3 regions of the Streptomyces sp. VNUA24 genome follow, and region 3 is predicted to be linked to each of the others. Evidence: predicted binding sites of a transcription regulator. Region 3 holds the regulator's gene; each other region holds the start of a gene.
The links. Region 3 encodes HrcA, which represses chaperone genes, less so after heat shock. Its sites were predicted from a motif close to TTNGCACTCNGNNNNNCNGAGTGCNAA; they were not measured.
Positions count from the first base shown of each region.

Region 1: the regulator HrcA is predicted to act here: its motif matches at 5,636-5,662, upstream of groL (chaperonin GroEL).
Region 2: the regulator HrcA is predicted to act here: its motif matches at 2,374-2,400, upstream of groES (co-chaperone GroES).

Region 1 is NZ_CP119143.1:6,296,343-6,305,962, reverse strand. It holds gene PYR72_RS27045 (hypothetical protein) at 1-177, opposite strand, end outside; gene PYR72_RS27040 (LLM class flavin-dependent oxidoreductase) at 290-1,147, opposite strand; gene PYR72_RS27035 (hypothetical protein) at 1,657-2,556, shown strand; gene PYR72_RS27030 (NADH:flavin oxidoreductase) at 2,549-3,670, opposite strand; gene groL (chaperonin GroEL) at 3,887-5,509, opposite strand; gene PYR72_RS27020 (cold-shock protein) at 5,878-6,084, opposite strand; gene PYR72_RS27015 (MoaD/ThiS family protein) at 6,547-6,822, opposite strand; gene thrC (threonine synthase) at 6,925-8,217, opposite strand; SAM riboswitch class I at 8,235-8,381, opposite strand; gene PYR72_RS27005 (glucosyl-3-phosphoglycerate synthase) at 8,513-9,457, shown strand.
Region 2 is NZ_CP119143.1:4,633,725-4,643,344, reverse strand. It holds gene PYR72_RS19500 (class I SAM-dependent methyltransferase) at 1-238, opposite strand, end outside; gene PYR72_RS19495 (polysaccharide deacetylase family protein) at 421-1,347, shown strand; gene PYR72_RS19490 (polysaccharide deacetylase family protein) at 1,344-2,297, shown strand; gene groES (co-chaperone GroES) at 2,546-2,854, shown strand; gene groL (chaperonin GroEL) at 2,974-4,599, shown strand; gene PYR72_RS19475 (ester cyclase) at 4,693-5,400, opposite strand; gene PYR72_RS19470 (SDR family oxidoreductase) at 5,494-6,267, opposite strand; gene PYR72_RS19465 (MOSC domain-containing protein) at 6,403-7,068, opposite strand; gene PYR72_RS19460 (LysR family transcriptional regulator) at 7,150-8,052, shown strand; gene PYR72_RS19455 (WhiB family transcriptional regulator) at 8,118-8,453, opposite strand; gene PYR72_RS19450 (response regulator transcription factor) at 8,846-9,457, shown strand.
Region 3 is NZ_CP119143.1:7,409,020-7,418,639, reverse strand. It holds gene PYR72_RS31765 (hypothetical protein) at 1-269, opposite strand, end outside; gene PYR72_RS31760 (VOC family protein) at 451-843, opposite strand; gene PYR72_RS31755 (16S rRNA (uracil(1498)-N(3))-methyltransferase) at 887-1,627, opposite strand; gene PYR72_RS31750 (nitronate monooxygenase) at 1,624-2,733, opposite strand; gene dnaJ (molecular chaperone DnaJ) at 2,909-4,045, opposite strand; gene hrcA (heat-inducible transcriptional repressor HrcA) at 4,046-5,062, opposite strand; gene PYR72_RS31735 (MBL fold metallo-hydrolase) at 5,251-5,982, shown strand; gene PYR72_RS31730 (DUF3097 domain-containing protein) at 6,025-6,840, shown strand; gene PYR72_RS31725 (Uma2 family endonuclease) at 6,818-7,396, opposite strand; gene hemW (radical SAM family heme chaperone HemW) at 7,496-8,728, opposite strand; gene PYR72_RS31715 (SpoIIE family protein phosphatase) at 8,760-9,620, opposite strand, start outside.

The DNA.
Region 1 (9,620 bases), 1.1 Mb from region 3:
CCGCGCGTCGGGATACCGCGCCCGGTTCCGCGCGGCACGCTCCCGGCCCTCGGGGCTCGGGTCGGGCACGAGCCGCAGCACCATCTTGTTGTCGCCGCTGGTGTTCAGGTCCAGGTACTCGTACCCGAACTGCTCGGCGAGGAAGGCGAGTCGGGTGAGTCCCTTCATCGTCGACATGCCGAAGGCAAGCCGTAGGGGTTCCCCGCTCTCCATCTTCCGCAACATCTTCCGCGCGCGTCTCGTACCCACCGGGACCCCCGTCCGCCACCAACGCCTACCGCATCAACACCTACTGATCGAACAGCATTTCACTCAGGCGCCCGATCTGATCGGGGTCGGACGACCAGCAGTACAGGACCACCTCGTCCGCCCCGATCCCGGCGTACCCGTCGACCGCCGCCCGGATGGCCTCCGGCGTGGTCAGCAGCCCCTCCGCCATGTACTCCGCGCGCCCGGTGAAGGCGTAGTAGCGCAGCAGGTGGGCGCGGGCGTCGGCGATCACGGACGGCGGCCCGACCGCGACGCTGACCTGGGCCACGAGCTTCGGGCGCCCGGAGCGCCCGTGCTTCTCCCAGGCGGCCTCGACGTCACGGAACAGGCGGCCCAGGTACGCCGGAGGCAGCGCCGCACCGAGGAAGCCGTCGCCCCAGCGTGCGACGCGTTCGAGCGCGGCGGGGGCGAAGCCGCCGAAGAGGATCTCGGGGCCGCCGGGGGTGGCGGGCAGGGGCCCGACCGGTCCGACCCCCTCCGCGTACGGCTGCCCCGACCAGGCCCACCGCAGCTGCTCCAGCTGCTCGTCGAGGCGACGTCCGCGCCGCCGGATGTCGATCCCGGCGACCCGGCAGTCGTCCTCACGCCCGCCCACACCGATGCCGAGGGTGAAGCGCCCGCCGGAGATCCGGTCCAGCGTGGCCGTCTGCTTGGCGAGGATCGCGGTGTTGTGGTGCGGGGCGAGCAGGACCTCGGTCTGGACGCGGACGCGGTTCGTGGCCCCGGCGAGCGCGGCCAGCGTGACCAGCGGCTCGGGGTTGTCGTAGACGAGGCGGTCCAGCAGTCCGAGTGTGCGGAAGGGGCTGGCGTCGGCGAGGCGGGCCCAGGTCAGCAGCCCGGCGGGGTCGTCGACGGGCAGCCCGAGCCCGAGGGGGATGCGTGCGGGTACGGCGAGGGAACTCATGGCGGGACACTCCTGTGCGCGGAAGAAGGGCAGGGCAAACTCACTGCCGCCCGCTTCTTGGCCACGCACCCGCGTGTGTGCGTGTCGCCCGCTCCCGTTCTGCGGCGTCCTTCTGGAGAGCGTGATCACCGAAGTGCGCCCACGCTACCCGGCCACCCCGCCCTCCGGCGAGTGAATTAGCCCCCGCCGGGACGCCCCGAAGCTCAAGCGGTCAGCCCCGAGCCCTCTTTTCAAGGAACGGGAGGTGGGCCTCAACCCACCCTCCCACCCGGCAAGTTGACGGCATGCGGTCGACTTGCAACGCAACGTGACGTTGCTGATACGGTGCCCGCAGACGAAACAGCCCCCGCCAGGTGCTACCAACACCTGCGGGGGCTTGACCTACAAGATCGAAGGAAAAGTTCGATCCCATGGCTGTTGCCAACTTTAGTGCTGCCGTCCCGCCCGTGCACGCGGACCCTCACCCTCCGCATCGCCACCCCATGGCGGCCCCGGGTTACGGCAAACGTGCCGCGCCCGGTCAACTCCCGCGCACCGCACATGACTTCGCGGACCTCCTCCCCCGCGAGGCGGCGATCGCCGCGTACCTGGATCGCCTCCCCGACGGCGCCGACATCAGCGTGAAGACGCTGGCCAAGGAGCTGCCGTACGGCCAGTGCGCCCTGCGGACCGCCCTCAACAGGCTCCAGGCGGCAGGGCACTTGCGCCGGGGCCGCGAACATCTGACCGCCGTGTCGGGGACCTCCCACTGGATCACCCGAACGTGGTTCTCCCGTACCGCGCGCGACGACGACTGGTGGGCGAGGTTCACCCGGGGTGACGTACCGGAGGAGTCGCACAAGCCGCCGCCGACCCGCTCCCGCGCCCACATCCTCCTCGCGGCCCTGGGCCGGGAGACCCCCGCGCTCTCCCTCTCCCAGGCCGACTGCGCGGACCTGGCTCCGCTGCTGCTGCCGTGGTTCGAGCGGGGCGCGACCGACGAGACGATCCGCCGGGCCCTCACGGCGGGCCTCCCCACCCCCGTCCACAGCCCGGCGGCCCTCATCCGCACCCGCCTCCGCGACAAGCTCCCCCCGGAGCCGGAACCGCGGCAGGCCCCGGAGCCGTCGTCGTCCCGCCCTCCCCTGCGCATGCTGGAATGCGCCCACTGCCGCACCCCGGGCCGACCGGAGGCCCTGCCGGGCGGCGTCTGCGGCCCCTGCCGGGGCGAACGCGCTCCGGCGCGTCGCCCCGACGCGCCCCTGTCCTCGTCGACCGTCCGCACCCTCGCGGCGGAGATCCGTGCGGCGATGGACCGGCGACGACAGGAGCAGCGGGAGGAGCAGGGGCGACAGGAGCGGCAGGGCAACACCCGTACGACCGCCCCGGCGAAGCTCAGCTGAGCGAGGTCAGCGCCGCCGGCTGGAACGCCTTCAGTTCGTCGAAGCGGCCGTCAAGGACCTTCGCGGCCCACTGCGGGTCCTGGAGGAGCGCGCGGCCCACGGCGACGAGGTCGAACTCCTCGGCCTCCAGGCTGTTCAGCAGGTCGTCGATCCCCTTCGACGGCGCGCCCTCACCGGCGAACGCGGTGAGGAACTCGCCGTCCAGGCCCACCGAGCCGACCGTGATGGCGGGCTTGCCGGTGAGCTTCTTCGTCCAGCCCGCGAGGTTCAGCTCGGAACCCTCGAACTCCGCCTGCCAGTAGCGGCGCGTGGACGCGTGGAACGCGTCGACGCCGGCCGCGACGAGCGGGTTCAGCAGGGCCTCCAGCTCCTCGGGCGTGTGGGCGAGGCGCGCGTCGTACCCGTCCTGCTTCCACTGCGAGTAGCGGAAGATGACGGGGAAGCCGGCCGACACGGAGTCCCGCACGGCCGCCACGACCTCCGCCGCGAACTTCGTCCGGGAGACGAGGTCGCCGCCGTAGGCGTCGGTGCGGCGGTTGGTGCGCTCCCAGAGGAACTGGTCGATGAGGTAGCCGTGGGCGCCGTGCAGCTCGACGCCGTCCATGCCGATGCGCTCGGCCTCGGCGGCGGACTTGGCGAACGCCTCGACGACCTCGTCGATGTCGGCCTGCGTCATGGCCCGGCCGCCCTCGGCCTCGGTGCCGTCGACCCGCAGCCCGGACGGGCCGAGGACCGGCGCGTCGGGGAAGAGCTGTCCCTGCCGCCGGACGGCCCCGATGTGCCACAGCTGCGGGACGATGGTGCCGCCGTGGGCGTGCACCGCCTCCGCGACCCTCGCCCAGCCCGCGAGCTGCTCCTCACCGGCGAACCTCGGCACGTTGTGCACGTCACCGGCGGTCTCGTGCCCGACGTAGGTCCCCTCGGTCACGATCAGGCCGACCCCCGCGGCCGCCCGCCGTCCGTAGTACGCGGCCACGTCCGCCCCCGGCACACCGCCGGGCGAGAACGTGCGCGTCATGGGCGCCATGGCGATCCGGTTGGGAACGGTCAGACCGTTGATCGTGACGGGCCGGGACAGTACCTCGGCGGCACGGGAGGGGGAGGCGGTGGTCACGTGAGGGCTCCTCGGGGACGAACGGATGGAACAGGCCGGTGACTCGCATTACATGCGCGTGCATATAGCCACCCTCCGGACAACCGCCTCGCCCACCCCGGCATTCCGCCCCCGCCCCCGCCTCCGATGTGACCCCGGACACGCCCGAGGGCGGCACCCCCTGGGTCCAGGGAGTGCCGCCCTCGGTACGGAAGGACGGTGATCGACCGGGGTCGATCAGAAGTCCATGTCACCGCCCGGCATGCCGCCGCCGGCGGGCGCGGCGGCCTTCTCCGGCTTGTCGGCGATGACGGCCTCGGTGGTGAGGAAGAGCGCGGCGATGGAGGCCGCGTTCTGCAGCGCGGAGCGCGTGACCTTCGCCGGGTCGATGATGCCCTCGGCGATCATGTCGACGTACTCACCGGTCGCGGCGTTCAGGCCGTGGCCGACGGGGAGGTTGCGCACCTTCTCGACGATGACACCGCCCTCCAGGCCACCGTTGACGGCGATCTGCTTGAGCGGGGCCTCCAGGGCGAGCTTCACGGCGTTGGCGCCGGTCGCCTCGTCACCCGACAGCTCCAGCTTCTCGAAGACCGAGGAGGCCTGCAGCAGGGCCACGCCACCACCGGCGACGATGCCCTCCTCGACGGCCGCCTTCGCGTTGCGAACGGCGTCCTCGATGCGGTGCTTGCGCTCCTTGAGCTCGACCTCGGTCGCGGCACCGGCCTTGATGACGGCCACGCCGCCCGCGAGCTTCGCCAGGCGCTCCTGGAGCTTCTCGCGGTCGTAGTCCGAGTCGCTGTTCTCGATCTCGGCGCGGATCTGGTTGACCCGGCCCTGGACCTGCTCCGAGGAGCCGGACCCGTCGACGATCGTGGTCTCGTCCTTGGTGATGACGACCTTGCGGGCGCGGCCCAGCAGGTCGATCGTGGTGTTCTCCAGCTTGAGGCCGACCTCCTCGGAGATCACCTCGCCGCCGGTGAGGATGGCGATGTCGTTCAGCATCGCCTTGCGGCGGTCGCCGAAGCCCGGGGCCTTGACGGCGACGGACTTGAAGGTGCCACGGATCTTGTTGACGACCAGGGTCGACAGGGCCTCGCCCTCGACGTCCTCGGCGATGATCAGCAGCGGCTTGCCCGACTGCATGACCTTCTCCAGGAGCGGGAGCAGGTCCTTGACGTTCGCGATCTTGGAGTTCGCGATCAGGATGTACGGGTCGTCGAGGACGGCCTCCATACGCTCCATGTCGGTGGCGAAGTACGCCGAGATGTAGCCCTTGTCGAAGCGCATACCCTCGGTGAGCTCCAGCTCCAGACCGAAGGTCTGGGACTCCTCGACGGTGATGACGCCTTCCTTGCCGACCTTGTCCATGGCCTCGGCGATGAGCTCGCCGATCTGGGTGTCGGCGGCGGAGATGGAGGCCGTGGAAGCGATCTGCTCCTTGGTCTCGACATCCTTCGCCTGCTCCAGCAGGGCGCCGGAGACGGCCTCGACGGCCTTCTCGATGCCGCGCTTGAGGGCCATCGGGTTGGCACCGGCGGCGACGTTGCGCAGGCCCTCGCGTACGAGCGCCTGGGCGAGGACGGTCGCGGTGGTCGTACCGTCACCGGCGACGTCGTCCGTCTTCTTGGCGACTTCCTTGACCAGCTCGGCGCCGATCTTCTCGTACGGGTCCTCGAGCTCGATCTCCTTGGCGATGGACACACCATCGTTGGTGATCGTGGGGGCGCCCCACTTCTTCTCGAGGACGACGTTGCGGCCCTTGGGGCCGAGCGTCACCTTGACGGCGTCCGCGAGCTGGTTCATGCCGCGCTCGAGGCCGCGCCGTGCCTCCTCGTCGAACGCGATGATCTTGGCCATGTGAAGTGGTCCTCCCGGACAGGGGGTGGATTGCTCCGGACCGCGCTGGCGCCCGCGACGGACGGCCTGCCTGCCTCGTGGTTCCTTGCCCCACCCGGCCTGCGGGCCTCGCCGACCCGGTCCTCGTTGTCACTCTCACCTTCAGAGTGCTAACGCCAATGATTAGCACTCGCCCCCTGCGAGTGCAAGCGCCTCTCGATGATCCGCAGGTGAACGCGCCCCTCGCGCCCCGCGCGCGACCCCGGTGCGCACCCCTCCGGGACCGGTCCGGGGGCCTGCGCACACAAGAGGGCCCGCACCCCGGAGCGGGGTGCGAGCCCTCCTACGAAGAACGAAGAACGTCGCTGCGTTGAAACCCGGCGCGTACTTCAGCCGGCCGCGAGCCGGACCATGTCCGCCTGCGGCCCCTTCTGACCCTGCGAGATCTCGAACTCGACCCGCTGGCCCTCTTCCAGGGTGCGGTAGCCGTCCATCTGAATCGCGCTGTAGTGGACGAATACATCCGCACCACCGTCGACCGCGATGAAGCCGTACCCCTTCTCCGCGTTGAACCACTTGACGGTGCCCTGAGCCATGCCTAACTCCCCTATTACTGGCCCTTGCACAGATCCACACTTCGCGGATCCGGGTCAGACCTCACCCCCCAACGGTTGGGGGTGTGCGCCGGAACGCGTCGACCGCGGCCGAATGTATCTGTCCAACTGCCCTCTGCAACAGGTCAATCGGACGAGAAATCTGGACACGACCGGTCGGGAATGTACGAACAATTCGCCCGAATTCAGGGCAAGTCGGGCTCCACAAAAGGAGCGAAACACGCAAATACCCTGCACACTTTGGCTACTTCATATAGGGCGTGCGGCGGAATCACATATGCGTCCGGCATGGAATCACTACGGTGATCGGACCGGGTTCCCCAACTCTACAGTGCTCAACCATAGAGAATTGCCCCCTCCGCTTCTCTCACGGAGGGGGCAATTCGATGAACGCTCGGTAATCGAAGTTACCGACGGTTACTACCGACCGGTACGGACCGGGGGTCAGCCACCCGCGACGGCCGGAATGATCGACACGCCCGCGCCGTCCGGCGTCGCCGTCTCCAGCCCCTGCTCGAACCGGACGTCGTCGTCGTTCACGTACACGTTCACGAACCGCCGCAGCTTGCCCTGGTCGTCGAGAACCCGGGCGGCGATCCCGTTGTGGTTCTTCTCCAGGTCGGCGATGACCTCGGCGAGGGTGCCGCCCTCGGCACTGACCTCGGCCTGCCCGCCGGTGTAGGTGCGAAGGATGGTCGGAATGCGGACGTTGACGGACATGATGTGAAACCTCCGGGGAGTGCAGCGAACCTAAGGGGCGCGGGGAACTGCGCGACAAGCCCCCACTTACCCGCAGCAGAACGACTTGCTGACGGGTCCTGCTTACGCGAGACCGGCCTCGCGGAACGAATCAAGGCTGGGCCGGATGGTGGCGGTGAGCCCCGTCCCCGCCACCGCGTCCAGCGTCTTGAGACCGTCACCGGTGTTGAGCACGACCGTGGTGAGCGTCGGGTCGAGCAGCCCGTCCTCGATCAGCTTCTTCGTCACGCCGACGGTCACACCACCGGCGGTCTCGGCGAAGATCCCCTCGGTCCGCGCGAGCAGCTTGATCGCCTCGACGACCTGCTCGTCCGTCACGTCCTCCACGGCCCCCCCGGTCCGCCGCGCGATGTCGAGCACGTACGGCCCGTCCGCCGGGTTGCCGATCGCCAGCGACTTCGCGATGGTGTTCGGCTTCTGCGGCCGTACGACGTCGTGGCCCGCCTTGTACGCCACCGACACCGGCGAGCAGCCCTCGGCCTGCGCACCGAAGATCTTGTACGGCTTGTCCTCGACGAGCCCGAGCTTGATCAGCTCCTGCAGCCCCTTGTCGATCTTCGTGAGCTGCGACCCGGAGGCGATCGGCACGACCAGCTGATCCGGGAGCTTCCAGCCCAGCTGCTCGCAGATCTCGTACGCCAGGGTCTTGGAGCCCTCCGCGTAGTACGGCCGCAGGTTGACGTTCACGAAGCCCCAGCCCTCGCCGGCCGGGTCGCCGATCAGCTCGGAGCAGAAGCGGTTCACGTCGTCGTAGTTGCCCTCGATGCCGACCAGCTCGCCGCCGTAGACCGCGGCCATGACGACCTTGCCCTGCTCCAGGTCGTGCGGGATGAACACGCAGGACCGGAAGCCGGCGCGGGCGGCGGCGGCGCCGACGGCGCCGGCCAGGTTGCCCGTGGAGGAGCAGGACAGGGTGGTGAAGCCGAAGGCGCGGGCCGCCTCCAGCGCCTGGGCGACGACCCGGTCCTTGAAGGAGTGCGTGGGGTTGCCGGAGTCGTCCTTGACGAAGAGCTTGCCGGCGTCGACGCCGAGCGCGGCGGCCAGGTTGTCGGCCTGCACGAGCTGGGTCCAGCCGGGATTGATGTTCGGCTTGGTCGCCACGTCGGCCGGGACGGGCAGCAGGGGGGCGTACCGCCAGATGTTCGCGGGACCGGACTCGATCCGCTTGCGCAGCTCCTCCGTGTCGTAGGCGGAGTAGTCGTACGCGATCTCCAGCGGCCCGAAACACTCCTCGCAGGCGAAGACCGGCCCGAGGGGGACGCGGTGGCCGCACTCACGACAGCTCAGTGCGGCGGCGGGGCCGAGGTCTACTGTGGAGGGGGAGTCGGTGGTGCTTGCAACAGTCTGCGCAGCCATGGAGGCGAGGCCCTTTCTCCTCATCTTCCTCGCGGCGCACTTCGCCGCGAGACGGATTTGGCACCTTCCCGAGCCGGGAGCCTCACCACGACGACGTGGTCAGACCGGCTGGAGGGTTGCCGGGGCTTCATCGGGCCGTATCCCTCTGCCCCTCTGGATGAGCGGTATTTGGTTGTATGAGCCGACGGGCACCGACATGCGATGGTCACCAGCGTTGTCCAAGACTGTAACCGAAGGCCAGGACAGTTGAGAGAGCCGTCCGAACCGCGAGATGAACGCAGAGGAGCCGCGCACTGTGCTGAAGGAAGTCGAGCACTGGCTGAACACCCGCTCCTGGTCCACGGCCGACCGCCCGCTCCACAGGATCATGGCCGCGAAACGAGCGAGCGGCCAGTCGGTCAGCGTCGTCCTGCCCGCGCTGAACGAGGAGGAGACCGTCGGCGACATCGTCGCGATCATCCGCCACGACCTCATGCGGCAGGTCCCGCTCGTCGACGAGATCGTGGTCGTCGACTCCGGCTCCACCGACCGGACGTCGCAGGTCGCGGCGGCGGCCGGGGCGCGCGTCGTCCACCGCGACGACATCCTGCCCCGCGTCCCGGCCGTGCCCGGCAAGGGCGAGGTGCTGTGGCGCTCGCTGCTCGTCACCCGGGGCGACATCGTCTGTTTCATCGACGCCGACCTCCGGGAGTTCTCGTCCGACTTCGTCTCCGGGATCGTGGGCCCGCTGCTCACGGACCCCGGGGTCGACCTCGTCAAGGCGATGTACGACCGCCCCCTCGGCTCCGCCGCCGGCCAGGGCGGCCGTGTGACGGAACTCATGGCCCGCCCCCTGCTCAACATGCACTGGCCGCAGCTGGCCGGCTTCGTCCAGCCGCTCGGCGGCGAGTACGCGGCGCGGCGCTCGCTCCTGGAGCGGCTGCCGTTCCCCGTGGGCTACGGCATCGAGCTGGGCATGCTGGTCGACGCGCTGCACCTGGTCGGCCTCGACGCGCTCGCCCAGGTCGACGTGGGCGTCCGCAAGCACCGGCACCAGGACGGGGCGGCGCTGGGCCGCATGTCCGCGGCGATCTACCGCACGGCCCAGCTCCGGCTGGCCCGCGGGCATCTGATCCGGCCGGTCCTGACGCAGTTCGAACGGGGCCGGGAGGGTTTTGAGCCGCGCACCTATTCGGTGGACCTGGAGGAGCGGCCGCCGATGGTGGAGATCACGGAGTACGCGAAGCGGAGGGCGGCGTAGGGGGCGGGGGTGCGGGGCTTCTCGCGCCCCTGAAAGCCAACGGTCCTGCGGGCCTGAAATGCCCGGGGCGCAGCCCCGGGCATTTCAGGGGCGCGGGGAACTGCGCGACCAGCCCCCACCCACCCGCACCCGCCACACAACAGGCGCTCCACCCTCATGAGGC
Region 2 (9,620 bases), 2.8 Mb from region 3:
CGTTCGGCGTGAAGAACATCCGCTCCGCGTCCGCCGCGCCGAACTTCGCCGCCGCGCGCTGCCGCAGCCGTGCCTGGGCGAGCGCCGCCGACACCAGGGGGGCCGGGTGGTCCCGGCGCAGCCGGGTCGCCACGGCCAGTTCCCGCGCCGGTTCGGTGTCGCGCACCTCGTCGAGGAGCGCGCGGCCCTCGGGGGTGAGCAGGGGGGCGAGGAAGGCGGCGGGGTCCAGGTCGTTCACCGGGCCATTGTCGGTCAGGGGGAGGGGGCGTGGGCCACTTGGTGGACGGTGGGGGCCGGACGGCGGTGTCGGGGCCGTGGAGCGGGGCCGTGCTGCGAGGATGCGGCGCCATGCGACTCGTACGACAAAATGATGTAAAGAGTGCGAAGCGGGCGCGTTTCTGGGGACGGGGACGGAGCGGCGTGTTCCGGGGCGGTGTCGCCGTGCTCGCCGCCGCGGTCATCGTGTCCGGGTGCGCCAGGGGAGACGGGGAGGACGTCGGACAGGGTGCGACCGGACGGGCGGGCACCACGGGGCCCGCCCATGGCCAGGAGCGCGGACAGCGGCCCCTCCAGGCGCCGGGCGCCCGCGCCCTCGACACGTACGCCGGGAAGCTGCGCCGGGCGCACGCCGCGCGGGTCGCCGCGGCGAAGCGCTGGGGACTGGCCGGGGTGCCCCTGCCCGCGCCGCCCCCTCCGGCCGAGAAGCCGGAACTCCGCACACGCGAGGGGTTCGAGGTCGACGGCCACGAGCGGGACGGACTCCCCCCGGTCCTCACCACCGTCCCCACCCGCGACAGGATCCTCTTCCTCACGATCGACGACGGCGCCGAGAAGGACCCCGCGTTCCTGCGGATGATGAGCGACCTGCGCGTCCCGTACACCGCCTTCCTCAGCGACTACCTGATCAAGGAGGACTACGGCTACTTCGCCCGGATGCGGGACCAGGGCGTGGTCCTCGGCAACCACACCCTCCACCACCGCCCTCTGCGCTCCCTCTCCCGCGCCGCCCAGGAACGCGAGATCTGCGGCATGCAGGACGTGATCGAGAAGCGCTACGGCGAGCGGCCCCGGCTCTTCCGGCCGCCGTACGGGAGCTACGACCGGGACACCCTGCGCGCCGCCGGGTCCTGTGGGATCGAGGTCGTCCCCCTCTGGAACGAGGAGGTCTTCGCCGACCGCTGGGAGCACCGCGAGGCGGACCGCCGGCTCCGCCCCGGCGACATCGTCCTGAGCCACTTCCGCGGCAGGTCCGACGGGAAGGGCACCATGCCCGACATGGTCCGCCGCTTCCTGGACCGGGCCACCGCCGAGGGCTACGCGGTGGCGAGGCTGGAGGACTACCTGTGACGGCCGGCGGGGCGCGCGGGCGTACGCCGGGCTCCCGCGCCCGCACCGCACCCGTCGCACTCGCCGCGCTGCTCGCCCTGGCCGCCCTGCTCCTCCCCGGGTGCGCGGCCGGTCCCGCCGCCCGGCCGGCCGCACCCGGGGCGGGCGCGACGGCGCACGACCCCCGCCCGGTCCCGGACACCCCCGGCGCGGAAGGCGGCGCCCGCGCTCCCGGACACAAGCACCCGCACCCCCACGCGCACCCCCACACGCCCGCGCACCCCCACACGCCCGCGTACCGCCGCTGGGGCCTCGCCGCCCCCCTCGCTCCCCCGCCCCGCGAGCCCGACCGGCCCTCCCGGCTCCGCGCGTCCGGCCCGGGGCTGCCGCCCGTCGTGGACCGCGTGCCGACCCGGGACAAGGTGGTCTTCCTGACGTACGACGACGGCGCGGAGAAGGACCCGAGATTCGTCGACATGGTGCGTGAGCTGCGGCTGCCGGTGAGCATGTTCCTGACGGACAGTGTCGTGGGGCCGGGGTACGGCCACTTCGCCCGGCTGCGGGCCGTCGGGGCGACCGTGCAGAACCACACCCTGGACCACACCGCCCTGCGCGGCCTGCCGTACGCGGGCCAGCGCGCCGAGATCTGCGGCCAGCAGCACAAGCTCAGGCAGCGCTTCGGCGCCCGGCCGACCCTGTTCCGCCCGCCCTACGGCCTCCACGACACCACCACGCTGCGCGCCGCCGCCGACTGCGGCATCGCGGCCGTCGTCCTGTGGCGCGCGTCCATGCAGATCCACGACCTCCGCTACGCCGTCGGCGACCGGCTGCGCCCCGGCGACATCGTCCTGGCCCAGTTCCGGGGCCCGGACCAGCTCAAGGGCGCCACCCTCACGCAGATGACGACGCGGCTGCTGCGCCGGATCCAGGAGCAGGGCCTCACCGTCGGCCGCCTGGAGGACTACCTCTGAGGCGGCGCCGCGGCGCCGGCAGGGCCCGCGGAACGACCCCCGGCGACCGCCCGCCGACCCGCCGCAACCCACTCGATTAGCAGTCCGCTTGACCGAGTGCTAATCACAGTCATAGTCTCAGGTCTGGCACTCCCCCCTGGAGAGTGCCAACCAGCGACGGGCAGGTCCGGCACCCGCGACGACGGATCCACCTGGTCGCCACCTCAGACAGTTAACCCCGTGAGATCTCCGAAGGGGGAGGTCGGATCGTGACGACCACCAGCTCCAAGGTTGCCATCAAGCCGCTCGAGGACCGCATCGTGGTCCAGCCGCTCGACGCCGAGCAGACCACCGCCTCTGGCCTGGTCATCCCGGACACCGCGAAGGAGAAGCCCCAGGAGGGCGTCATCCTCGCCGTCGGTCCGGGCCGCTTCGAGAACGGCGAGCGCCTGCCGCTCGACGTCAAGGTCGGCGACATCGTGCTGTACAGCAAGTACGGCGGCACCGAGGTGAAGTACAACGGCGAGGAGTACCTCGTCCTCTCGTCCCGCGACGTGCTCGCGGTCATCGAGAAGTAAGTCACCTCAAGCACATTCTGCTTGTGAGCTGCGCCCCGGGCCCCCGCCACCTTATGAAGCCGGGCGTCTGGGGCGCAGTTCGTTTCACCCACATTTTCCGAGAGGGCTGAACCGCTCCCATGGCGAAGATCCTGAAGTTCGACGAGGACGCCCGTCGCGCCCTCGAGCGCGGCGTCAACAAGCTGGCCGACACGGTCAAGGTGACGATCGGCCCCAAGGGCCGCAACGTCGTCATCGACAAGAAGTTCGGCGCCCCCACCATCACCAACGACGGCGTGACCATCGCCCGTGAGGTCGAGGTCGAGGACCCGTACGAGAACCTCGGTGCCCAGCTGGTGAAGGAGGTGGCGACCAAGACCAACGACATCGCGGGTGACGGCACCACCACCGCCACCGTGCTCGCCCAGGCGCTCGTGCGCGAGGGCCTGAAGAACGTCGCCGCGGGTGCCTCCCCGGCCGCCCTGAAGAAGGGCATCGACGCCGCGGTCAAGGCCGTGTCCGAGGAGCTCCTCGCGACCGCCCGCCCGATCGACGAGAAGTCGGACATCGCCGCCGTCGCCGGTCTCTCCGCCCAGGACCAGCAGGTCGGCGAGCTGATCGCCGAGGCCATGGACAAGGTCGGCAAGGACGGTGTCATCACCGTCGAGGAGTCCAACACCTTCGGTCTGGAGCTGGACTTCACCGAGGGCATGGCCTTCGACAAGGGCTACCTCTCCCCGTACTTCGTCACCGACCAGGAGCGTATGGAGGCCGTCCTCGACGACCCGTACATCCTCATCCACCAGGGCAAGATCGCGGCCATCGCCGACCTGCTGCCCCTGCTGGAGAAGGTCATCCAGGCCAACGCCTCGAAGCCGCTGCTGATCATCGCCGAGGACGTCGAGGGCGAGGCCCTGTCGACCCTGGTCGTGAACAAGATCCGCGGCACCTTCAACGCGGTCGCCGTCAAGGCCCCCGGCTTCGGCGACCGCCGCAAGGCGATGCTGCAGGACATGGCCACGCTGACCGGCGCCGAGGTCATCTCCGAGGAGGTCGGCCTCAAGCTCGACCAGGTCGGCCTGGACGTGCTCGGCTCCGCCCGCCGCGTCACCGTCACCAAGGACGACACCACGATCGTCGACGGCGCCGGTGACTCCGGTGCCGTGCAGGGCCGCGTCGCCCAGATCAAGGCCGAGATCGAGAACACGGACTCCGACTGGGACCGCGAGAAGCTCCAGGAGCGCCTCGCGAAGCTGGCCGGCGGCGTGTGCGTGATCAAGGTCGGCGCCGCCACCGAGGTGGAGCTGAAGGAGAAGAAGCACCGTCTGGAGGACGCCATCTCCGCGACCCGCGCCGCGGTCGAGGAGGGCATCGTCTCCGGTGGTGGCTCCGCGCTCGTCCACGCCGTGAAGGTCCTGGAGGGCAACCTCGGCAAGACCGGCGACGAGGCCACCGGTGTCGCCGTCGTCCGCAAGGCCGCCGTCGAGCCGCTGCGCTGGATCGCGGAGAACGCCGGCCTGGAGGGTTACGTCATCACCTCCAAGGTCGCCGAGCTGGACAAGGGCCAGGGCTTCAACGCCGCCACCGGCGAGTACGGCGACCTGGTGAAGTCCGGTGTCATCGACCCGGTCAAGGTCACCCGCTCCGCCCTGGAGAACGCCGCCTCCATCGCCTCCCTCCTCCTGACGACCGAGACCCTGGTCGTCGAGAAGAAGGAAGAGGAGCCGGCCGACGCGGGCCACGGCGGCCACGGCCACGCCCACTGACGTCCTCCGTCGGCAAGCCGTAGCGAAGGCCCGGCACCCCTCGGGGTGCCGGGCCTTCGCGCGTTCCACGCCGCCCACCGCTACCGGTACCGCCTACCGCTCCAGTGCGTCGAGCGCGCCCAGCTGCCCCATCAGCCCGAGCCGGTCGTACTCCCACCAGCCCTCGGCGATCTTCCCGTCCGACGAGAAGCGGTGGATCGTCGTGCCGGTCATGGTGGCCTCCCGTCCGGTGGCCGCCATCCCGAGGAAGTCGCCCCGGTGCGTGCCGTTCCACCTCCAGCGCGTGCACACCCGGTCCTCCTGGGCGATCTGGTCCCCGATCACGAACGAGAAGTCGAAGGCGGCCCGCCACATGCCGACCTCGCGCCTGACCGCGTCCATGCCGATGACGTCCTGCGGGTTGGCCGGATCGTGGTCGTGGTAGTCCTCGACCAACAGGTCGTCCAGTGGCGGCAGTTCACCCTCGGTTCCGATCGTCCCGAAGAACCTGCGTGCGGTGGCCGTGTACAACTGCTCGTCGCGCACCACGTCCAGATCGGTGAACGTGGGCATCTCGTCGCACAGCGCCACCATCTCCTGGAAGATCCGCTCCGTCTCCGGCAGCCCGGAGTTGCGCATCGCCTCCTCGTACGAGGGGAACTCCACGATCTCCACGAAGTGCGAGCCGTCCGAGCGGTCCTTCCCGATCACACTGTGTGTCGCGGTCCGCTTCCCCTTGGTCTGCTCCACCCAGGTGTCCATCAGCCGGTTCATCTCGTCGAACCGGCTGGTCCTGCAGTCGATGAGCTGCACGAATGTCATGACACACCGCCTCCGACCCCCCTGGGTCCGGATGAACAGCTCCATTGTCGCGCCGGGCCGCCGCCCCCACCCGCTGGACCGTTCGGGGGACGGCTACTGCGGCCCGTACTTGCGTCCCGTCTTCGAGCTGATCCCGCCCAGCATCCCCCGCGGCACCACCTTCACCACACCCATCAGGGCCTTGTAGCGCGGGTCGGGGACGGAGACCGTCCGGCCCCGGGACAGGTCGGCGAGGGCGGCGGTGACCAGCTTGTCGGCGTCGAGCCACATCCAGGACGGGATGCTGTCGGTGCCCATGCCGGCCCGGTCGTGGAACTCGGTGCGCACGAACCCCGGGCACAGCGCCATCAGCCGCACCCCGGTCCCGGCCAGGTCGCGCGCGGCCCCCTGGGTGAACTGCACGACCCACGCCTTCGACGCCCCGTAGGTGCCCCGCGGTACGAACGCGGCGACCGAGGCCACGTTCACCACTCCGCCCCGGCCGCGCTCGCGCATGGACTCGCAGGCCGCCGAGGTGAGACGCAGGACCGCCTCGCAGTGGACCTTGAGCATGCGCAGCTCGTCGGCCATGGAGACGTCGAGATAGCGGCCCTTGTTGCCGAAGCCGGCGTTGTTGATCAGCAGGTCGACGGGGTTCCTGCGGTCCGACAGGCGCCGCGCCACCGACTCGATGCCGTCGTCCGTCGCCAGGTCCGCCGTCAGCACCTCCGCCTCGACGCCGTGCCGGTCGTGCAGTTCGGTCGCCTGCTCCCGCAGCCGCTTGGTGTCACGCGCCACCAGCACCAGGTTGTGCCCGTCCGCCGCCAGGCGCCGCGCGAAGGCGGCACCGATCCCCGCGGTCGATCCCGTAATCAGAGCCGTTGTCATGGCGCAAGCGTAGTGACCGGAACCGTACGGTCCCCGCCCCCTCCACCGCACGTCCGGCGGCGGTTTCGCCCGTCTTCCGCGGAACATCCGCACCGGCGGGGCGCCTTCACGGACACCGCGCGGCCCGCCGGCCCGTCACTCCTGCCGCGCCGCGTGCTTCCGCGCCCTCTCCAGCAGCTCGGGATGGAGCGCCTCGCCCGCCGCCAACAGCCGTGGCAGCAGGTCGTGTTCGCCCATCGTGGCCCGGAAGGCGAGGTTCACGGTGACGTCGTGGGAGGGCCGGTGGACGATCTCGACGGGGTCCCCCGCACGGATCTCACCGGGCCGGATCACCCGCAGATACGCGCCGGGCGCGCCCTGCCGCGTGAAGCGCTTGACCCACCCCCGCTCGCCGAGATGACGCTGGAAGTTCAGACAGGGGACACGGCCGCACGTGATCTCCAGCACCAGCTCGGGGCCGATCCGCCAGCGTTCGCCGACGAGGGCGCCGGAGATGTCGAGGCCCGCGGTGGTGAGGTTCTCGCCGAAGGCCCCGCAGGGCAGGGTGCGGCCCAGTTCGCGCTCCCAGGCGTCCAGGTCCTCGCGGGCGAACGCGTACACGGCCTGGTCGTCACCGCCGTGATGCTCGGTGTTGCACACCGCGTCCCCGGCCACCCCGCTGGCGCCGACCCCCTTGGGTCCGGGCGCCGCCACCCGCACCGGTCCGTCCACCGGGCGCTTGTCGATGCCGGTGACGCGCTTCGACTCCTCCGGTACGTCGACGGCCCTGGGCCGCCCCACATTCAGCGACAGAATCCTCATACGGGCACGGTAGGCGGCCGGGAGTCAAAGCGTCGACGCGATATTCGGCGCCCCGCCCAAGCCGCGCTTATGCTCGACCGCGTGATCGAGGCCCGTCATCTCCGCGTCCTGCGCGCCGTCGCCGCCACCGGCTCCTTCTCGGCGGCCGGACGCGCGCTCGGCTGCACCCAGCCCGCCGTCAGCCAGCAGATGAAGGCGCTCGAATCCTCCGTCGGCACCCCGCTGCTCGTGCGCACCGGCCGCGAGACGCGGCTGACCCAGGCCGGCGAGGCCCTGGTGCGGCACGCGGCCGGCATCCTCGCCGGGCTCACGGCGGCCGAGGAGGAGGTCGCCGCCATCGCCGGGCTGCGCGCCGGCCGGGTCCGCCTGGTCTCCTTCCCCAGCGGCAGCTCCACCCTGGTGCCCACCGCCCTGGCGGCCCTGCGCGCCGCCCACCCCGGCACCCGGGTGTCCCTGGAGGAGGCCGAGCCGCCGCGCTCGGTCGAGATGCTCCGCGAGGGCGACTGCGACATCGCGCTCGCGTTCCGCTACGAGGGGGCGCCGGGCGCGGAGGAAGGGGAGTGGGCCGACCTGGTCGTCCGGCCCCTGCTCACGGACCGGCTCGTCGGGCTCGTCCCGCAGGGGCACCGGCTGGCCCGTACGGCGTCCATCGGCATCGGGGAACTCGCCGGGGAGCCCTGGATCGCCGGCTGCCCGCGCTGCCGGGGGCAGCTGGTGCGGGTCTGCGAGAGCGCGGGCTTCACGCCCCGTATCGACTTCGCGACCGACGACTACCCGGCGGTGGTCGGTCTGGTGGGCGCGGGCCTCGGGGTCGCCGTCCTGCCGGAGCTGGCGATCGAGTCCGTGCGCCCCAAGGGTGTGCGGATGGTGACGGTCGAGCCGGTGGTGCGCCGGGAGATCGTGGCGCTGACCCTGCCGGACCTGGCCCAGGTGCCCACGGTCGCGGCGACGCTGGACCGACTGGCCGGAGCGGCCGCGCGCTAGCGCCGGGCGGAGGCGCCGGACGGCTCGGGGCCGTCGAAGACTTAAAGAAACGTTCCTTCAGTCGTTCAGTCGTTTGATTCGCTATCGCCCCCCGGCGCGGACGCGGACGCCGTCACCAGCCGGTGGCGCGCCCTGCCCATGAGTTCCTCGCGCTCGTCCTCGGTCAGCCCGCCCCACACGCCGTACGGCTCACGCACCGCGAGGGCGTGGGCCGCGCACTGGGCGCGGACCGGGCATCGCATGCAGACCTCCTTGGCCGAGTTCTCACGAGCGCTCCGCGCCGCACCGCGTTCTCCTTCGGGGTGGAAGAAGAGCGAGCTGTCGACCCCGCGGCAGGCCGCGAGGAGCTGCCAGTCCCACAGGTCAGCGTTCGGTCCGGGAAGGCGGGAGAAATCTGCCATTACGTGTCCCCTTGTTGCCGTTATGGGCGGAGATGTTGCCCATGACCGTACATCGACTATCTAAGGAGATGAAAATATGACTCATTGCGAATCTAGCCTCAGACACCAACAAATGGGAAGAAAAACGGCTGAATGGGGCATAGGTTGTGGTGAAAGATTGAGGGTCCGTTGTGCATGTCTGCACCGTGTGCGCGCCCTCACGTAGAGTGCCGAAGGTAGCCGGCCATCCCGTAACTCTTTCGAGTGACCGTCGTTGAGACGGGCGGAGGCGGTTGAAGGAACAAGCGCTCGGGCAGGCGTTCGTGTCCGCTCGTGAGTGTCGACCGCACAGGTGACGATTTCGTACCAGCCTGGAGGCTCAAGGTGACGCGCATCAGCTGCGGAGGGCGGCCATGACATCCGTCCTCGTCTGCGACGACTCCCCGCTCGCCCGAGAGGCGCTGCGCCGCGCGGTGGCCACTGTGCCCGGCGTCGAGCGCGTGACCACGGCGGCCAACGGCGAGGAAGTCCTCCGCCGCTGGGGGGCCGACCGCTCGGATCTGATTCTGATGGACGTACGCATGCCCGGACTGGGCGGCGTCGAGACCGTACGGCGGCTGCTGTCCGCCGACCCCGGGGCGCGCATCATCATGCTCACCGTCGCCGAGGACCTGGACGGGGTGGCCCTCGCGGTCGCCGCCGGCGCACGGGGCTATCTGCACAAGGACGCCTCCCGCGCGGAGCTGCGCGCCACGGTGACCCAGGCCCTCGCCGACCCGACCTGGCGGCTCGCCCCGCGCCGGCTGCGCTCCGCCGAGATGGGCGCCGCGCCCACGCTCACCGCGCGTGAGATCCAGGTGCTGGAGGGCATGAGCCACGGCCGCTCCAACGCGGAGATCGGCCGAGAGCTGTTCCTCTCCGAGGACACCGTCAAGACCCACGCCCGGCGCCTGTTCAAGAAGCTCGGCGCCTCGGACCGCGCGCACGCGGTGGCGCTCGGCTTCCGCTGGGGCCTGGTTCGCTAGGTGAGCCACGACGGGGGTCCGGGATTCCCCGCCTGCCGCGAGGCGGGCGGGGGTGCTTACCGCGAGGTGGGCGCGGTGGTGAGCGGGGTCGTGCGGAGGCCCGCTGCTCGTTTCGCCGCGGATGCCGCATCCTTGAGGTGTGGAGCTTCTCGGGGAGCAGTCG
Region 3 (9,620 bases):
CGGCCGTTGACCCCTCTCGTCACCTTCCCGGTGAGGCTGATGTCCCGGCCTTCCTTGTCCTCGCCCGTGCAGTCGACGTGCGCGACGGTGGCGGCGGACGCGGACGGCGACCCGGACTTCCGCGCGCCGTCGCCGTCGTACGAGGCCGTGCAGGTGAGCCACCGGACGTCGAGGCCCTCCCGCTCCAGTTCCTTGGTCGCCAGCTGGTCCGTCGTGAACGCGACCGCGCCGGTGTTCAGCCCGCCGCCCTCACAGGCCACCAGGCTCATGACGGCGCCGACTCCGAGCCCGGCTCCCAGCAGGAGCCGGCGCCCGCCGGTCCGGTGCGCCCTGACACGCCTCCATACCCGCATGCACGGCAGCCTGCCACCGGCCGCCGCGCCGCGGAAGACCGCGTGCGGCCATGCCGCCGGGAAGGGTGAACCGGGGGTGCGCCGGGCGCACGCGGCCTCAGCCGCGCATCAGCAGCCATTCCTGCAGCTCCACCAAGTTCCCCTCGGGGTCTTTGAGATGGGCCACGCGCATCCGGTCGGTCATGGGTGCGGGTCCGTGCAGCAGGTGTGCGCCGCGCTCGGTGATCTGCTCGCAGTACGCGTCGAGGTCGTCGACCCGCAGGACGACGAGCGACCGGTGCCCGTTGGCCGTGCCGGCCAGTTCGCCGAGGACCTCCGCCATCATCGCCCGGTCCTGCAGGGCGATGCCCGCGGACCCGACCGCCGGGCTGAACTTCTCGTACGGCCCCTCGGCCGCACCGGACTGCGGCTTCAGCCCGAGGACGTCGGCATAGAAGCGATAGCAGGCGGCGAAGTCCGAGACGAGCAGTCTGACCTGGGCGAGTTCCACGATGCTCCCTGGGGTCGGGGGACGGCGGCCGGGACCGGGGCGGTCAGGACCAGCGTCCGGTTCTGCCCAGCAGCAGCGCCCCGGCCGCCGTTCCGGCGGTCGATGTGCGCAGCACACTGGGCCCGAGTCGGTACGCCCCCGCGCCCGCCTCGCCGAAGAGCGCCAGCTCCTGCGGTGAGACACCCCCCTCGGGCCCCACGACGAGCACGATCTCCCCGGTCGCCGGCAGCTCGGCCGTCGCCAGGGTCTCGTCGCCGCTCTCGTGCAGGACGGCGGCGAAGTCGGCCTTCGCCAGCAGTGCCGCGACCTGCTTGCTCGTGGCCGCGTCCGCGACCTCGGGGAACCGCGTCCGGCGGGACTGCTTGCCCGCCTCCCGCGCGGTGGCCCGCCACTTGGCGAGCGCCTTCAGCCCCCGCTCGCCCCGCCACTGGGTGATGCAGCGGGCGGCGGCCCAGGGCACGATCGCGTCGATGCCGACCTCGGTCATGGTCTCGACGGCCAGTTCGCCCCGGTCGCCCTTGGGCAGCGCCTGGACGACGGTGAGGCGGGGCTGCGCGGGCGGCTCCTCCCGCAGCTCCCCCACGTCCATGACGACCAGCCGGTCCTTGCCCTCGGCGGCCTTCACCACGCCTTCCACCCACCGGCCCCGCCCGTCGGTGAGGACGACGTCCTCACCGGGCTGCAGCCGCTTCACCGAGACGGCGTGCCGGCCTTCGGGGCCGTCGAGCACGATTTCCGAGCCCCGGCCGTCGAACCGGTCCACCACGAACACCGGCGCGGTCATCGCTCCTCGCCCCCGGTGCGGCCCCCGCCCGTCCCGCCGACCCGTGCGGCGGCCTGTTCGGCCCGCGCGGCGGCGATCTCGGCGGCCAGCACCCCGACCAGCTCCCCGGCGGGCAGCTTGCGGGCCATGCGGTGCCCCTGCCCGGCCCACAGCGCCATGCCCTGCGCGTCCCCGGCCGTGGCGGCGGCCTTGCGCAGCGGCGAGGTGAGGTGGTGGACCTCGGGGTAGGCGACCGGCGCGTACGGGCCGTGCTCGCGCAGGAAGCGGTTGAGCAGCCCGCGGGCCGGGCGGCCGGAGAAGGCGCGGGTCAGCTCGGTGCGGACGAAGAGGGGGTCGGTCAGGGCCTGCTTGTGGACGGCGTGCGCGCCGGACTCCTCGGTGGCGAGGAAGGCCGTGCCGAGCTGGGCCGCGCTCACGCCCGCCGTGAGGAGGGCGGCGATCTGGCCGCCGCGCATGATGCCGCCGGCCGCGACCATCGGCAGGGCCACGGCCTCGCGGACCTGGGCGACCAGGGAGAGCAGGCCGATGCCGGCGCAGTCCCGTTCGGGGTCGTCGCGGTGGGTGCCCTGGTGGCCGCCCGCCTCGACGCCCTGCACGATCACGGCGTGGGCCCCGGACCGCTCCACGGCCTGGGCCTCCTCCGCCGAGGTCGCGGTGACCAGGGTGAGCGTGCCCTTGCGGGCGAGGGACTCCACGACCTCGGGGGTCGGGCAGCCGAAGTGGAACGACACCACCGGTACGGGGTTGTCGAGCAGCACGGCGAGCTTGGCCTCGTAGCCGTCGTCGCGTCCGCTGTCCGGGTCGCCCAGCTCGGCGTCGTACCAGGTCGCCTCACCGGCCAGCTGCTCCGCGTAGACGTCGACGGCGGCGGGCTCGGAGTACTCCGGCTGCGGCATGAACAGGTTGACGCCGAAGGGGCGGGAGGTGAGGGCCCGGAGGGCCTTGATCTCCTGGTACATCCCGTCGGCCGTCTTGTACCCGGCGGCGAGGAAGCCCAGCCCGCCCGCCTCGGACACGGCGGCGGCCAGCCGGGGCACGGAGACACCGCCCGCCATGGGGGCCTGCACGATCGGCAGCGGGACGAGATCGGTCAGCGCGGAGGACATGACGGCATGGTGCCACTGTCCTCCGGACATCGCCGAATCGGGTGCGGGCGGTTGTTCGAGTGCGGGTCCGTCGTGGGTGGTCGCGCAGTTCCCCGCGCCCCTCAAGACATCTTTTCAGGGGCGCGGGGAACTGCGCGAGAAGCCCCACCGGACCCGCACCCGACAACGAACCCGCTCAGCGCCCGTTGAACGCGTCCTTCAGGCGGGAGAACAACCCCTGCTGCCCGGGCTGGAACTGCCCCGTGGGCCGCTCCTCCCCGCGCATCGCGGCGAGCTGCCGCAGCAGGGCCTCCTGCTCGGGATCCAGCTTCGTCGGCGTCTGCACCTCGACGTGGACGATCAGATCGCCCCGGCCGCCGCCCCGCAGATGCGTGACACCGCGGCCGTGCAGCGGGATCGACTGCCCGGACTGCGTCCCGGGCCGGATGTCGACCTCCTCCAGACCGTCCAGCGTCTCCAGCGGCACCTTGGTGCCGAGGGAGGCCGCCGTCATCGGGATGGTGACCGTGCAGTGCAGATCGTCACCGCGCCGCTGGAACGTCGAGTGCGGCAGCTCGTGGATCTCGACGTAGAGGTCACCGGCGGGACCGCCACCCGGCCCCACCTCGCCCTCACCGGCGAGCTGGATCCGTGTGCCGTTGTCGACACCGGCCGGGATCTTGACCGTGAGCGTCCGCCGCGACCGCACCCGCCCGTCGCCCGCGCACTCGGGGCACGGGTTGGGGACGATCGTGCCGAACCCCTGGCACTGCGGGCAGGGCCGGGAGGTCATGACCTGACCGAGGAAGGACCGCGTGACCTGCGAGACCTCACCGCGGCCGCGGCACATGTCACAGGTCTGCGCGGTGGTGCCCGGGGCCGCGCCCTCGCCGCTGCACGTCGTGCAGACGATGGCGGTGTCGACCTGGATGTCCTTCGTGGTGCCGAAGGCCGCCTCGTCGAGGTCGATCTCCAGCCGGATCATCGCGTCCTGTCCCCGGCGCGTACGCGAGCGGGGACCCCGCTGCGACGCCGTGCCGAAGAAGGCGTCCATGATGTCCGAGAAGTTCCCGAAGCCGCCGGCGCCGAAGCCGCCCGCACCCCCGCCGCCCGCCTGGGACAGGGGGTCGCCGCCGAGGTCGTAGACCTGCTTCTTCTGCGGGTCCGACAACACCTCGTAGGCGGCGTTGATCTCCTTGAACCGCTCCTGGGTCTTCGGATCGGGGTTGACGTCCGGATGCAGCTCGCGCGCGAGCCTCCGGAACGCCTTCTTGATCTCGTCCTGGGACGCGTCGCGGCGCACGCCGAGCACGGCGTAGTAGTCCGTGGCCACTCAGGACTCCGCCAGGATCTGTCCGACGTACCGTGCCACCGCTCGTACCGCTCCCATCGTTCCCGGATAGTCCATGCGCGTAGGTCCGACCACGCCCAGCTTCGCTACTGCCTCACCGCCCGAACCGTAGCCGACGGAGACGACGGACGTGGAGTTGAGTCCCTCATACGCGTTCTCATGACCGATGCGTACGGTCATGCCCGAATCCCCCGCCTCACCAAGCAACTTGAGGAGGACGACCTGTTCCTCCAAGGCTTCCAGAACGGGCCGGATGGTGAGGGGGAAGTCATGTCCGAAGCGGGTGAGATTGGCGGTTCCGCCGATCATCAGCCGCTCCTCGCTCTCCTCGACGAGTGCTTCGAGGAGGGTGGAGAGCACCGTCGCGACCGTGCCCCGGTCCTCCAGGTCGAACGCCTCGGGCAGGTCCTCGACCAGCCTCGGCACATCGGTGAAGCGGCGGCCCGCGACCTTGCTGTTGAGCCGGGCCCGCAGGTCCGCGAGTGACGTTTCTCCGAACGGCGCCGGGCAGTCCACCAGCCGCTGCTCCACCCGTCCCGTGTCCGTGATCAGCACGAGCATCAGCCGGGCGGGCGCCAGCGACAGCAGCTCCACGTGCCGCACCGTCGACCGTGTGAGCGACGGGTACTGCACGACGGCGACCTGCCGGGTGAGCTGCGCGAGCAGCCGCACGGTCCGTGCCACCACGTCGTCGAGGTCGACCGCGCCGTCCAGGAAGTTCTGGATGGCGCGCCGCTCGGGCGGGGTCATCGGCTTGACCCCGGCGAGCTTGTCGACGAAGAGCCGGTACCCCTTGTCGGTGGGGATGCGGCCCGCGCTGGTGTGGGGCTGGGCGATGAAGCCCTCGTCCTCCAGCGCCGCCATGTCGTTGCGAACGGTCGCCGGGGAGACGCCGAGGTTGTGCCGCTCGGTGAGCGCCTTGGAACCGACCGGCTCCTCGGTGCCCACGTAGTCCTGGACGATGGCGCGCAGCACCTGCAGCCTGCGTTCACTGAGCACCGCGCACACCTCCCGTTCGCGCTCCTGCGGCTTCCCCTTGGCACTCACCCCGGGCGAGTGCCAACACTCCCCGCCCAGTGTACGGCGGTGGGGTACGCCCCCGGCAAGGCCGGGCTCCGGCCGGGGGCTGTTTCCTACCGGGGAGTACACGACGACGCCGTCCCCGGAGCTACGGCTAGCGTCGGCGCATGACGGTGACTTGGGAAGAGTGCGGGTGGCAGGAATTGACGTCCGGGGTCGGACGATGCCGCCTGCCCGGCTGGGACTGCACGGCCGGGCTGGTGGTCGGGGAGGGCTCGGCCCTCGTGATCGACGCGGGTTCGAGCCTGCGGGAGGGCGCGCGGTTGCGCGGCGAGGCGTGCCGGCTGCTCGGTGGCGCCCGTGTGACACATCTCGCGCTCACCCACCCGCACTTCGACCATGTCTTCGGGGCGGCCGCGTTCGCCGGGGTGGAGGTCTTCGGCGCGGTGGGGGTCGACGGCGTCCTGAGCCGTGACCACGAGGCCCTCCGCGCGGACGCCGTGCACCACGGCCTTCCCCCGGCGGACGCCACCGAGGCCGCCGACCTGCTGGTACGTCCCCGTCACCTGGTCTCCGGGGAGTGGACGCTCGACCTCGGAGGCGATGTCCGGGTGCTGCTGGCGAACGTGGGCCCCGGGCACACGGGGCACGACCTGGCGGTCCTGGTGTCAGGGGGCGCTCGGGAGGTGGTGTTCTGCGGGGACCTGGTCGAGGAGTCCGGCGAGCCGCAGGCGGGCCCCGACGCGATCCCGTCCCGCTGGCCGGCCGCGCTGGACCGGCTGCTGGACCTCGGCGGCGAGGACGCGCTGTACGTGCCCGGCCACGGGGCGGTGGTGGACGCGGCGTTCGTCCGGGCCCAGCGCGACGCCCTGGCACGCCGCTTCGGCGTGTCGGACTGAGCACGGGGGCATCCGGGCGCGGCTTCTCCTATCGTCACTCGAATGCGCCAGTACTCACCCGACCTGACCCCGCCGTGGAAGAAGCCGAAGCCGGTCCCCGAGGTCCCGGCCGATCCCGGTCTGGTCGTCGAGGAGCCCGCCACCGGCTTCTGCGGCGCGGTCGTCGGCTGCGAGGCGGGCACGGTGACGCTGGAGGACCGCTTCGGCAAGCACCGGGTGTTCCCGCTGGAGCCGCGGGGGTTCCTGCTGGAGGGGCAGGTGGTGACGCTGGTCCGCCCCGCGTCGTCGGCCCCGGTCCGTCCCTCCCGCACGGCCTCCGGCTCCGTGGCCGTGCCGGGCGCTCGCGCGCGGGTCGCCCGCGCCGGGCGCATCTACGTGGAGGGGCGCCACGACGCCGAGCTGGTCGAGAAGGTGTGGGGCGACGATCTGCGGGTCGAGGGTGTGGTGGTGGAGTACCTGGAGGGTGTGGACGACCTGCCCGCGATCGTCGAGGACTTCGCCCCGGGGCCGGACGCGCGGCTCGGCGTGCTGGTCGACCACCTGGTCCCCGGCAGCAAGGAGTCCCGCATCGCCGCGTCGGTGACCAGCGAGCACGCGCTCGTCGTCGGGCACCCGTACATCGACATCTGGGAGGCGGTGAAGCCGTCGTCGGTGGGCATCGCGGCGTGGCCGCGGGTGCCGCGGGGGCAGGACTGGAAGACCGGGGTGTGCCGGGCGCTGGGGTGGCCCTCGGAGAACACCGGGGCGGTGTGGCAGGCGATCCTGGGGCGGGTGGGGTCCTACAAGGACCTGGAGCCGGAGTTGCTGGGGCGGGTGGAGGAGCTGATCGACTTCGTCACGGATAGCGGTGGGGCCTGACGTCGGGCAAGGTGGCGAAGTCACTCGTATCCAGTTCGACTCCCAGAATCTCCAAGGCCACTGGGTCACCGAACTTGGTGATCTGTTGCGTCAGATACTTCGCGTCTTCGCCCACTCCCTCGGGTCTGGTCAGCAGGACGCATTGCCCCATGATCGGGTCCAGGATGAGATAGGCAGGCACCTTGCCTGCTGCGTAGATCGACCTCTTGACCTCGTAATCCTGATGAACACTGGACTTGGAGACGACCTCCACCACCAGGCTGACCAGTTGGGCGGGCAACAGCCGGCCCGAAGCAGGCAAGAGGTCCCGCGCGACGACCACCAGATCCGGCACCGGCTCACTGGCCTCGGTCGGAATGTCGACGTCCTGTGTCTGAAGACGAGACCAGCGCGCTCGTGGAATCTGGTCCTGCACATCGACAACGATCATGTTGTGCACGATGTCAGGGCTGACCATCATCACGATCACCCCCCGGAGAAGCTCTACCTTGACGCCCTCGGGGGGCTCGAACTCCGCGAAGAACCTGGTCATCCCACGCTCGTCCACAGCGGTCATCTCCATGGCCTACATATCTGCCGCGTGCTATTGGCGGCAGCCTACGAACCAGGTTAGGTACCGAACCTCCGTTCCGTACCGATTCACCCACCCGGATGATCAGTCCACCAGGTCCCGCACCACCGCGTCCGCCAGCAACCGCCCCCGCAGCGTCAGCACCGCACGCCCCTCCTCGTACGGCCCCGTCTCCAGCAGCCCGTCGGCGAGCGCGCGACCGGCGGCCGCACGGCCGTCCTCCTTCAGCAGCGGCAGGGGGCACCCCTCCCGCAGCCGCAGTTCCAGCAGGATGCGCTCGACCCTGCGGTCCTCGTCCGACAGGAGCTCCCGCCCGGCGCCAGGGGAGCGCCCCTCCGCCAGCGCGCCCGCGTACGCGCCGGGGTGCTTGACGTTCCACCAGCGGACGCCGCCGACGTGGCTGTGGGCACCCGGTCCCGCGCCCCACCAGTCGGCGCCCCGCCAGTACAGCTCGTTGTGGAGGCAGCGCCCGGCGTCGGACGTGGCCCAGTTGGACACCTCGTACCAGTCGAACCCGGCGGCCGACAGCATCTCCTCGGCGATCAGGTACCGGTCGGCGTGGACGTCGTCGTCCGTCATCGGGACCTCGCCGCGCCGGATGCGCCGGGCGAGCTGCGTGCCCTCCTCGACGATCAGCGCGTACGCCGAGACGTGGTCGGGCCCGGCGCCGAGCGCGGCGTCCAGGGAGGCCCGCCAGTCGTCGTCGGACTCGCCGGGGGTGCCGTAGATCAGGTCGAGGTTGACGTGGTCGAAGCCGGCGGCGCGTGCCTCCGCGACGCATGCCTCGGGGCGCCCGGGCGTGTGCGTACGGTCGAGGATCTTCAGGACGTGCTGCCGGGCGCTCTGCATGCCGAAGGAGACGCGGTTGAAGCCGCCCGCGCGGAGGGTCTCCAGGTACGCCGGGTCCACGGACTCCGGGTTCGCCTCCGTCGTCACCTCGGCGTCGTCGGCGAGGGAGAACTCGTCGCGGATCGCCCCCAGCATCCGTACGAGGTCGTCGGCGGCCAGCAGGGTGGGGGTGCCGCCGCCGACGAAGACGGTGCGGACGGGACGCGGGTCGTCCCCGAGGACCTTGCGGGCGAGGCGGATCTCGTCGACGACGGTGTCCGCGTAGTTGTCGCGGGAGGCGAGGACACCGCCGGTGCCGCGCAGCTCGGTGGCGGTGTAGGTGTTGAAGTCGCAGTAGCCGCAGCGGGTCGCGCAGTACGGGACGTGCAGATAGAACCCGAGGGGCCGCTCGGCCGCGCCGGCCAGGGCGTGGGCGGGCAGCGCGCCGTCGTCGGGGACGGGCTCACCGTCGGGGAGTGCGGAAGGCATGTGCTCCATTGTCCCGCACCCCCGCGGGTCCTCATTCCGCCCGCAGCACCAGCAGTGCGAGGTCGTCGTCGGGGGGCCGGTCACCGAACTCGTGGACGAGCCGCCGGATGCGTTCGGCGGTGAGTTCGGCGTCGAGCCCGGCGCAGCCGGAGAGCGCGGTGGCGAGGCCGTCCTCGTCGTCGAACATGCGGGGGCCGCTGCGGCGCTCGGTGACCCCGTCGGTCACGCACAGCAGGGTGTCGCCGCGGCGCAGCTCGAAGGTCTCGGAGACGTACGCGGTGTCCTCGATCACCCCGAGCAGCGTCTGCGGCTCGGCCACGGCCCGTACGTCGCCGTCGGGGCCCAGCAGCAGCGGCAGCGGGTGCCCGGCGGAGGCGAGGGTGCAGCGGACGCCGCCGTCGACGGGGACGAGTTCGCCGTAGAGGAGGGACAGGAAGCGGGTCTGCGGGCCGTCGGGGTCGACGAGGCCGGGGTCGCCCGCCGTGACCAGGGCGCGGGCGGCGGCGTCGGCGGCCTCGGTGGCGTCGTCGAGGAGGAGCTGGTTGAGCCGGTCGAGGACGTCCGCGACGCCGTAGCCCTCGCGGGCGAGCAGCCGCAGCCAGGGCCGGGCGAGGCCGATGACGACGGCCGCCTCGGGGCCCTTGCCCTGGACGTCGCCGATCGCGAAGCACCAGCGGCCCCGGCCCGCCGGGAAGAGGTCGTAGAAGTCGCCGCTGGGTCCGCCCTTGTCGCACGGCTCGTAGACGAGCGCGCTGGACACACCGGGGATCTCGGCGACCGCGCCCGGCAGCAGTCCGCGCTGCAGGACACGGCTGATGGTGGCCTGGCGGGCGTACTGGCGGGCCGCGCCGATGGACAGCGCGATCCGCCGGCTGAGGTCCTCGACCAGCCC